One region of the Pseudomonas sp. SDO524_S393 genome, then DNA from elsewhere that is predicted to be linked to it. Evidence: riboswitches for the same ligand, from Rfam matches in the RefSeq annotation. Region 1 holds a riboswitch; the other holds the start of a gene.
The links. A riboswitch is a leader RNA that binds a small molecule or an ion and turns the genes downstream of it on or off. The one in region 1 is predicted to bind cobalamin.
Positions count from the first base shown of each region.

Region 1 (5,340 bases):
TTCAAGTCGCACAGGTAAGTATCCAGCCGCGGCAGCCAGACGGCGGCATCGGCGTCGCTGTCCAGCTCAAGCTCCTGATCGATGCGGGTTTCGCGCACCAGCTTGAGGATGTCTTTCTGCAACTCCAGGGCGCGGCGCGGGTCCAGCAGTTGCGCTTCGTAGTATTCGTCGGCCAACAGCTCAAGATTACGCAGCGGACCATAGGTTTCAGCGCGCGTCAGGGGCGGCATCAGATGGTCGATGATCACCGCCTGGGTACGCCGCTTGGCCTGGGCGCCCTCACCCGGGTCGTTGACGATAAACGGATAGATGTTCGGCAGCGGCCCCAGCAATGCATCGGGCCAGCAGTTTTCCGACAGACCGACGCCCTTGCCGGGCAACCATTCAAGGTTGCCGTGCTTGCCCACATGGATCACGCCATGGGCGCCATAGATGTGGCGCAGCCAGAAGTAGAACGCCAGGTACGCGTGCGGCGGCACCAGGTCCGGGTCGTGGTACACCGCACTGGCATCCACCTGATATCCCCGTGCCGGTTGAATGCCGACAAAAGTCAGGCCCAGGCGCAGACCGGCGATCATCAGGCGTCCGTCGCGGAACATTGGATCATTCTGCGGGGCGCCCCAACGCGCCAGCACCGCCTGGCGATTGGCTTCGGGCAAACGATTGAACAGCACCTCGTACTCATCCAGGCCCAGGCTTTGATGGCAAGGGCGCAGGTCGAGGCTGTCCAGATCATTGGTGACGCCGCCGAGCAACGCGTGGATCAGGTCGGTACCGCTCGCCGGCAATTCGCTCGGCAGCGGATAGCCCTCGGCGCGCAAGGCACGCAGGATATTCAGCGCCGCCGCTGGCGTATCCAGACCAACGCCATTGCCGATACGGCCATCGCGGGTCGGGTAGTTGGCGAGGATCAGCGCGATGCGTTTTTCGCCATTCGACACCCGTGCGAGGTCGACCCAGCGTCGCGCCAGTTCGGCAACAAAATCCATGCGCTCCGGCGCCGCCCGGTAGCACACCACATCCGACTGGCTGCGCTCACTGCGCCAGGCCAGGTCCTTGAAGCTGATCGGCCGGCTGATAATGCGCCCGTCCAGCTCCGGCAAGGCAATGTGCATCGCCAGGTCACGCGGGCCCAGGCCCTGCTCGCTGGCCTGCCAGCCGGGCTGGTTATCCTGGGCGCAAATGGCCTGGATCACCGGGATATTGCGCCGAAACGGCCGCAAGTGCGGCGCTTCAGGCGTGGATTGGGCAAAGCCGGTGGTGTTGAGAATCACCGCAACCTGCGCGTCATCCAGCAAGTCCTCGACCACCGTCAGACAGCCGGGCTCCTTCAGGCTGGCCACTGCGATCGGCAACGGGTTGAGCCGCGCCGCCTGCAAGCGCTGGCAGAACACATCGATGAATCCGGTGTTGGCGGCCTGCAAATGGGAGCGGTAGAACAGCACCGCCGCCACCGGCCACTCTGCGCGCCAGTCCGCCTGCCAGTCGTTCAGGCGCGGATGGGCGTGATGTGGATGGTAAATCGCTGTGCGTGGCAGGGTTTGCGGCTCGGACCAGGCATAGTCGCGGCCCAGGTAACCGCTGGCCAGGCAGCGATAGAAATCCAGCGCATTACCCAAGCCGCCCTGGCGCAGGAAGTGCCACAGACGGTCGCGTGCTTGCTCACCTACGGTGCTCAGGCTGCTGAGTTCCGGGTCCGGGCGATCGTCTCCCGGGACCAGAATCAGCTGCACCCCGCGTTCAGCCAACTCCACCAGGCGCTCAATGCCGTAGCGCCAATAACCGATGCCGCCATGCAGCGAAATCAGGATGACTTTGGCGTGGCGCAGCACTTCGTCGACATACAGGTCGACCGAGGCATGGTTCTGCACCTGCATCGGGTTGGCCAGACGCAGGCTGGGGTAATCGTCGGGCAACTGCTGGGCCGCTTCGGCCAGCAGCGCCAGGCTGGAGTCGCCACTGCACAGGATCACCAGTTCGGCGGGGGTTTGTCCAAGGTCGGCAATATTGTCGTCCGAGACGAAACCACCGGGCTGGGTCCTGAGCAGGTGCATGGGTCAGACGCTGAGGGCAGCGCGCAGTTGCGCTTCGAGGCCCGCCGGATCCAGTTCCTGACCGATCAGTACCAGGCGCGTCGTGCGGGCTTCATCGGCGCCCCAGGCACGGTCGAAATGCTTGTCGAAACGCGTGCCCACCCCCTGGATCAACAGGCGCATCGGCTTGTTCGGGATGGCCGCGAAGCCCTTGATGCGCAGGATGCCGTGTTGCACCACCAATTGGGTCAGGGCGTCGAGCAGCAACGCTTCGTCGGCTTGCGGCAGGTCGATGGAAATGGAGTCGAACGCGTCGTGATCGTGGTCATGGTCGTCTTCACCTTCGTGGTGATGATCGTGATGGCTGTGACGACCATCGATGTGCTCTTCGGAGCCGGCGCCCAGGCCGATCAGTACGTCCAGCGGCAGACGACCGCTGCTGGCTTCGACGATCTTCACCGCTGGCGGCAGTTCTTCGGCGACTTCCAGGCGTACCCGGGCCAGGTCTTCCGGGTTGATCAGGTCGGTCTTGTTGAGGATCACCAGGTCGGCGCTGGCCAGTTGGTCGGCAAACAGCTCGTGCAGCGGCGATTCGTGGTCCAGGTTCGGGTCCAGTTTGCGCTGAGCATCGACTTGGTCCGGGAAAGCGGCGAAGGTGCCCGCGGCCACGGCCGGGCTGTCGACCACGGTGATCACCGCGTCGACGGTGCAGGCGCTGCGGATTTCCGGCCACTGGAAGGCTTGTACCAAAGGTTTTGGCAGGGCCAGGCCCGAGGTTTCGATGAGGATGTGGTCAAGGTCGCCACGACGGGCTACCAGCTCGCGCATCACCGGGAAAAACTCTTCCTGCACGGTGCAGCACAGGCAACCGTTGGCCAGTTCGAACACCCGGCCAACGGCCTCTTCTTCGGTGCAACCGATGGAGCACTGCTTGAGGATTTCACCGTCGATGCCCAGCTCGCCGAACTCGTTGACGATCACGGCGATGCGACGGCCCTGGGCATTGTCGAGCATATGGCGCAGCAAGGTGGTTTTGCCCGAGCCGAGGAAGCCGGTAACGATGGTGACGGGGAGTTTGGCCAGTGTTTTCATCGGATGCCCTTTGGGGCGGGCATACGGGACGATAGGCCCTGCGACGGCGCGCAGCAGCGGATTTCGTCACCGGATCACCCCGCCCGGTTGAAGTAGAAAATCGGTTGCGAGGCAGGTCTCCTGGCTTGGGGCGTGCGGGTCTTGCGACCGGCGCTGGCTGCGCCTTCCCGCCGTTTTGGCAGTGGCGTGGCAGTCAGTTGAACCCTTCACAGTTGCGGGGGCAGCCGCGGCTTGGACCGCGTTCCCTTCTTAGCTCCGGCCTGGGCTGGAGAACCTCAAGGGTGCAAGGCTACGCAGTGCCACAGAGCGGGTCAATGCCAACACATGAGGTTCGCGCCATACCGCGGCAGTCGAATGAAACTTACAACTCGCATCAATTGCTGATAGCCAGCCAGGAACAACTTCGACGCTTGCACCACACAGATCTGGCTCATAAGCACTCAATGCGCATCAGACATACCAACGCAATAAAGGATCAAACATGAAACTTTCGGCACTTCCCCCGCTCCACTTCAACCTGCCACCTAACTCGCCGAGCTACAAAGGCGAGAAAGAAGCTGATGCCCCGCGGGACAGTATTCAGGTCCAGCATGCTGCATACACGAGCCCCCTCGAAACTCGGGCAAAGAGAAGTACAACAGAGCAAAAGCCCCCGGTCTGGTCCTACAGTGACCGACAGTTGCTACAAGAGGTGAAGAAACACTTCGATGAATATGCAACCGGGCGGGGCGATGAATACGTAAACTTCAATGAATTAAAAGAGGCCGCCGGTCAGGTGCCAACCACGAGAACCTTCTCTCCAGAAGCCTCAGCCATTGCCGAGGAGATCCTCAAACGCCCCCGGCTTCTTAACCAACTGGATATCGGAGTGGGCTGGACACCTGGCGGAAGAGGATTACAAGACGAGAGGTTTGATCATGCCAACCTTGACTACTTGATCCGCCACGCCTCCACTAAGCGCAGAGTCAAGTTAGGTCAGACTCGCTTTTAAAGCTGGTCTGATCCGCAAAAAAGCAACATTGATCGCTCGTAATCCTTGAGGTCAACTCTATCCGTCAAACACCTTGAACATTACAGCCGTCCAAGATGTTTGACGCACATCACCCTCCCATGCTCTCCTACACGTCTTGTTTCGGGTGCCCTGCAAAGGGTGAAACGGGAAACCGGTACGCCATACCCCTATGGCAAGTCCGGTGCTGCCCCCGCAACGGTAAGCGAGCGAAGCGTCAGATCCACTGTGCATACGCATGGGAAGGCGACACTTTCAAAGGCGAACAGCCCCTCGCAAGCCCGGAGACCGGCCCGAAAAAATCAGATAACAAACCCGCGGTGGGCGGGCGCTGTTCAGAACCCTGCGTGCCTGGCTCGCGGGGTTTTCATGCGCTCGTATCACCCTGAAACCCTGAAGGGACGCGCCATGTCGATCATCAGCAGCACTTCGCACGCCACAGGCAACACCACCACTCTCGGCCAACGCCTGACCGCCGCCATCGGTGCGTCGATCCTCGGCGCGTGCCTGGTGTATTTCGCCGGTTTCTCCCATATCGAAGCGGTACACAACGCTGCTCACGATACTCGCCACAGCGCCGCGTTCCCGTGCCACTGAGACCTGCCGACATGATCAAGCGTATTGCCCAAACCGCAGGCTTCACCGGCCTGCTGGCCGCCCTGCTGCTGACCCTTTTGCAAAGCTTCTGGGTCGCCCCACTGATTCTGCAGGCGGAAACCTACGAAAACGCCCCCGCCGCCACCGAAGTGGCCCATGAGCATGCCGAAGGCGCCGCCGCCCACAGCCATGATGCCGAGGCCTGGGAGCCGGAAGATGGTTGGCAGCGCGTGCTCTCCACCACCGGTGGCAACCTGGTGGTCGCCGTCGGTTTTGCGCTGATGCTTGCCGGCCTCTACACCCTGCGCGCACCGACCCGCGCCGCACAAGGCTTGCTGTGGGGCCTGGCCGGTTACGCCACCTTCGTGCTGGCGCCCACCATGGGCCTGCCGCCTGAACTGCCGGGCACTGCTGCGGCCGATCTGGCGCAGCGTCAGGTCTGGTGGATCGGCACCGCCGCCTCCACCGCCGCCGGTATCGCGCTGATCGTGTTTGGCCGCAACTGGCTGCTGAAAGTACTGGGCGTGGCGATCCTCGCAGTGCCGCATGTGATCGGAGCCCCGCAACCGGAAGTCCACTCGATGCTGGCCCCGGAAGCCCTGGAAGCGC
Region 1 is NZ_JBSVVZ010000066.1:29,805-35,144, reverse strand. It holds gene cobN (cobaltochelatase subunit CobN) at 1-2,054, opposite strand, end outside; gene cobW (cobalamin biosynthesis protein CobW) at 2,058-3,125, opposite strand; cobalamin riboswitch at 3,219-3,418, opposite strand; gene ACW9IB_RS23870 (hypothetical protein) at 3,607-4,116, shown strand; cobalamin riboswitch at 4,243-4,445, shown strand; gene ACW9IB_RS23865 (CbtB domain-containing protein) at 4,543-4,731, shown strand; gene ACW9IB_RS23860 (CbtA family protein) at 4,743-5,340, shown strand, end outside.

Region 2 (5,340 bases), on a different contig from region 1:
GTCACCAGCGCCGCACAACCCACCAGCACAAACTGCACACGGCGCACCGGAATGCCGAGGGATGCCGCCGAGTCGCTGCCGAAGGTGAACGCGTCCAGCGCGCGACGGTGCCACAGGCACACCGCCAACCCTGCAATCGCCACCGGCACCGCCAGCCATACCGAGGGCCAGCGTACCCCGCTGAGGTTGCCCAGCAGCCAGAACAGAATGCCCCGGGCTTGTTCGGAACTGGCGGATTTGGTGATCAGGAACGCGGTGAGCGCGTTGAACAATTGCGAGCCGGCGATGCCCGCGAGGATGATCTGGCCGGTGCCGCTGGCCGAACCGCTGGCGCGCGCCAGCAGGATCACCAGCGCAAACGCCGCCATGGCACCGACAAATGCACCCGCCGACAACGACACCAGCCCGCCGCCCACGCCAATCAAGGCCACCAGCACCGCACCGGTGGATGCGCCGGCGCTGATGCCCAGCAGGTACGGGTCGGCCAACGGATTGCGCAGCAGCGATTGCAAAATCACCCCGCAGGTCGCCAGCCCGGCACCGCACGCGGCGGCGACCAGGGCACGGGTCAGGCGGTAGTTCCACACCACGCCCTCGTCGATGGGGTCGAGGACGTAGCCGGCGGCCCACAGTTTATTGGCCAGTACCTGAAACACGACGTCGGGCGAAATGGCGGTTTCGCCGATGGCCACGCCAGCCAGTACCGCGGCCAGCAGCAGGGCCAGGGCGAGTAGGGTGCGCATCATTTGGGCAAGTCGTAGCCGTCGATGGCCGTGGCCAGTTGTTCCAGCCCGTCGAACATGCGAATGCTGGCCTGCAGCGCCAGGGCATCGAGGATGATGATGCGGTTGTTTTTCACCGCGTCCATGTTGCGCGTGACCGGGTCGCTGCGCAGGAAGGCGAGTTTCTTTTCATGGTCGTCGGCGGGGTAGCGGCGGCGGTCCATGCGGGCGATCACGAGGAAGGTGGGGTTGGCCTTGGCGAGGGTTTCCCAGCCGACGGCGGGCCACTCTTCATCGGACTGCACCACGTTATGCAGACCGAGGGTCTGCAGCATGAATTGCGGAATGCCTTTGTGTCCGGCCACGTACGGGTCGCTGGCCATTTCCGAGCTGGAGAACCATACCAGCGCGCTGGCCTGCTTGAGGCCCTTGCTCTGCGCGGTGGCCACCGACTTGGCCAGGCGCGCCTTGAGCTCGTCGTTCAGTTGCTGGCCGCGATCCTGCACGTCGAAAATCTGCGCGAGCTGGCTGATGCTTTTATAGATAGTCTCGATGCGGAACGGCTCCAGGCGCGTGCCATCGGCGCCCACCAGGTTGTCCTTGCCTTCGCAGTCGGAGGGCAGCAGGTAGGTGGGGATCTTCAGCTCGTGGAATTGCTCGCGGGTACCGACCACGCCTTGCGGGCCTACCACCCATTCCAGTTCGGCGGCCACCAGTTGTGGGCGCTTGGCGATCACGGCTTCGAAGCTCGGTTCGTTGTTGGCCAGGCGCTCGATGCTGTCGTTCTGTGCCTTGAACTGCGGCAGCACATTGTTGAACCACAGCGAAGTGCCGACCACTTTATCGCCCACGCCCAGGGCGTAGAGCATTTCGGTGGCAGCCTGGCCGATGGTCACGCTGCGCGCGGGGGCCTGCTGGAAGGTGACGCGTGCGCCGCAGTTTTCCACGGTCAACGGGTACTGGGTGGGCGCGGCCTGGGCCAGGGCGCAGAAGCCGAGGCCGGTGAACAGGGCGGTGACACGTGGCAGCATGGGGGCAATCTCCGTTTGAACCGTACAGTGAGCTGGGGAGGTACGGTAATGGAAATACAGCCATGGACCGCCTGAAGGGCAGGGCAAGGATGTCCTTCCCGGACACCCCGCCGGTTAGTGATCGAGCTTGGGCCGGCAGGTCTCCTGACTCGTGCGTCATCACCACGCTTCGGCCTTCCCGGACAAGGTCCAGTGGCGCTCGGGAGCAGGCTCGGCAGCTACAGTTGCGGGGGCAGTTCCGATTGACGCGGGCGGGCCGCGCTTCGGATTCCCTATTAGTCCCGTTTGGGAACCGGCGCGGTATGGTAGTCGATTGGGCAGGCGATGGGGAGTTTGGGGCGCAGAGAGCTTTTTGTGGTGAGCGGGCTTGTCGAATCGTCGCACCGCCCGCGCTGGGGCGCGAAGCGGCCCCAAAACCAGACAACTGAGTTCTGTCTGGAAGAACGCGGCGACTGGATTAGGGCGGCTGCGCCACCCAGCGCGGGACAAGCCCGCTCACTACAAGAACTTGGCCGCCCTTTGGTTCCTTAACTGACTGGCATTGGGGACAATGCCGGGTTATTTGCGATCCAGCCACACCGTCTGGGCGTTGCAGAACTCCCGCACGCCGAAGTGCGACAGCTCGCGGCCAAACCCGCTTTTCTTGATGCCGCCAAACGCCACCCGAGGGTCGGAGACGCTGAAGGCGTTGACGAAGATCCCGCCGGTTTCCAGCTGGTTGGCGATATGCCGGGCTTTGGCCGCATCGGTGGTGAAGATGCTGGCGGTCAGGCCGAATTCGCTGTCGTTGGCCAGGGCCACGGCGTGGTCGGCGTCGCGGGCGGTGATGATCGACGCCACCGGGCCGAACAGTTCCTGCTTGAACGAGGTCATCTGGTCGGTGACGTTGGCCAGCACCGTCGGCTCATAGTAGTTGCCGGCGCCGGGCACCTTGTTGCCGCCCAGCAGCAGGGTCGCGCCTTCCTCCAGAGTGGCCTGGACCTGGTCATGCAACTCGTCGCGCAGGTCGAAGCGGGCCATCGGGCCGATATAGGTGGTGGCCGAGGTCGGATCACCCATCACCAGTGCGCGGCTGGCTTCGAGGAACTTGGCGGTGAAGGCTTCGGCCACACCGGCTTCGATGATCAGGCGCTTGGCGGCGGCGCAGACCTGGCCGCTGTTCTGGAAGCGACCGATCAGCGCGGCCTGGACGGCGGCGTCGAGGTCGGCGTCGTTGAGCACGATGAACGGGTCGGAGCCGCCCAGTTCCAACACGCATTTTTTCAGCGCGGCACCGGCCTGGGAACCAATGGCGAAACCGGCGCGCACGCTGCCGGTGAGGGTCACGGCGGCGATGCGTGGGTCGGCGATGGCCTTGGACACGCCGTCGTTGGCCACATTGATCACTTCGAACAGACCTTGCGCGAAGCCGGCTTTGCGGAACGCTTGCTGGATCAGGTAAGCGCTGCCCATCACATTCGGGGCGTGTTTGAGTACGTAGGTGTTGCCGGCGAGCATGGTGGGCACGGCGCCGCGCAGCACCTGCCAGACCGGGAAGTTCCACGGCATCACGGCGAGGACAGGGCCCAGCGGGCGGTATTCGATCTGGGCGCTGCCGTTGTCCACCAGGGTTGGTTCCGGTGCGAGCATGGCCGGACCGTGGGCGGCGTACCATTCGCTGAGCCCGGCACATTTTTCGATTTCGGCACGGGCCTGGGCGATGGGTTTGCCCATTTCCAGGGTGATCATTTGCGCCATTTCTTCGGCTTGCTCGCGCAGCGCGGCGGCCAGGGCCAGCAACAGTTCGGCACGCTGACTGACCGGCTGGCGACGCCATGTGCGGAAGGCGCTGGTGGCGCGGTCAAGAGCGGCGTCCAGTTGCGCTGCGGTTTCATAGGGGTAGCTGCCGACGGTTTCGCCGTTGGCGGGGTTGATCGAGAGAGCGTGGGTGGTCGCGTTCATGGCACCGTCCTGCTGAATGAGTAAGTGGGGCTCAGCCTACGGTGCTGGTTCTTTTCTGGAAACTGAATAATATTAAGCAATACATTCTCAAAGTGAGAATGAAGGTTCCCGCGAAGAGCGCGGGAGTGATCACTTCACGATGGGAGAAGGCCGTGGACCTGGTGCAACTGGAAATCTTCAAGGCCGTCGCCGAGCAAGGCAGCATCAGTGCCGCCGCGCAATTGATTCATCGCGTGCCGTCGAATCTGACCACGCGCATCAAGCAACTGGAAGAAGACCTGGGCGTGGCGTTGTTTATCCGCGAGAAAAGCCGCTTGCGCCTGTCCCCGGCGGGGTGGAATTTCCTTGGCTACGCGCGGCGCATTCTCGACCTGGTGCAGGAAGCGCGTGCGACGGTCGCCGGGGAAGAGCCCCAGGGGGCGTTTTCCCTCGGCTCGCTGGAAAGCACGGCAGCAGTGCGCATTCCGGGTTTGCTGGCGGCGTATAACCAGAAACACGCCAAGGTCGAGCTGGACCTGAGCACCGGACCGTCGGGCACCATGATCGAAGGCGTGCTCTCGGGGCGCCTGGCAGCGGCGTTCGTCGATGGGCCGGTGCTGCACGCCACGCTGGAAGGGGTGGCAGTGTTCGAGGAGGAGATGGTGGTGATCGCGCCGCTGCATCACACGCCGATCACCCGGGGGCAGGATGTGGCGGGGGAGAGCATCTATACCTTTCGTTCGAACTGCTCGTACCGGCACCACTTCGAGCGCTGGTTTTCCCAGGATGGCGCGGTGCCGGGCAAGATCTTCGAGATGGAGTCGTACCACGGCATGCTCGCCTGTGTCAGTGCCGGGGCCGGCCTGGCGCTGATGCCGCGCAGCATGCTGGAAAGCATGCCGGGGTTCACGGCCGTCAGTGTGTGGCCGTTGAGCGACAGTTTCCGCATCCTCCATACCTGGTTGATCTGGCGGCGGGGTACGGTGTCGCAGAGTTTGAACAGTTTTGTGAAGTTGTTGGAGGAGCGCGGGTTAGTAACTGCCTAGATCCAATGTGGGAGCGAGCAAGCCCACTCCCACAGTTTTGATCTTCATCAGCCGCCGAATTGCAGGGTGCCCATGGCCAGCTTCGCCATCAGTGCGGACGCACCCAGCTGCACCAGCCACAGTGCCAGGCCGCCTAGAAAGACCCCCAGCGCCACTTGCAGCACCAGGCTCTTCTGGCGCTTGGGTTGCGGCGCGCGTGGGGCGTAGTCATGCAGGTCGTCGCGGTCGGCACGCAGGTCCAGGTCGTCGTTTCTCATAGGGTTCTCACAGCAAAGGGGCGATCACGTTCAGTCTAGGGGCTGGATACGAAAAAGGGGAAGCCATCGGCTTCCCCTCCTGGTGCAGCGGCAGCAGGCTTACAGCACCTGAACGATTGCCTGTGTGACCGCACCAATGTTCGACTGGTTCAGCGCCGCCACGCAGATACGCCCGGTATCCAGCGCGTAGATGCCGAATTCGTTGCGCAGGCGGGTGACTTGCTCAACGGTCAGGCCGGAGTAGGAGAACATCCCACGCTGACGACCGACGAAGCTGAAGTCGTGGCCCGGAGCGGCTTTGGCCAGATCGGCCACCATCTGCTCGCGCATGCCACGGATGCGCAGGCGCATCTCGGCCAGTTCG
Region 2 is NZ_JBSVVZ010000065.1:5,179-10,518, reverse strand. It holds gene ACW9IB_RS23605 (FecCD family ABC transporter permease) at 1-746, opposite strand, end outside; gene ACW9IB_RS23600 (ABC transporter substrate-binding protein) at 743-1,753, opposite strand; cobalamin riboswitch at 1,871-2,065, opposite strand; gene ACW9IB_RS23595 (aldehyde dehydrogenase family protein) at 2,312-3,694, opposite strand; gene ptrR (putrescine utilization regulator PtrR) at 3,847-4,719, shown strand; gene ACW9IB_RS23585 (hypothetical protein) at 4,767-4,976, opposite strand; gene ACW9IB_RS23580 (amino acid aminotransferase) at 5,076-5,340, opposite strand, start outside.
Region 2: another riboswitch for cobalamin. It lies ahead of ACW9IB_RS23600 (ABC transporter substrate-binding protein); the one in region 1 lies ahead of cobW (cobalamin biosynthesis protein CobW).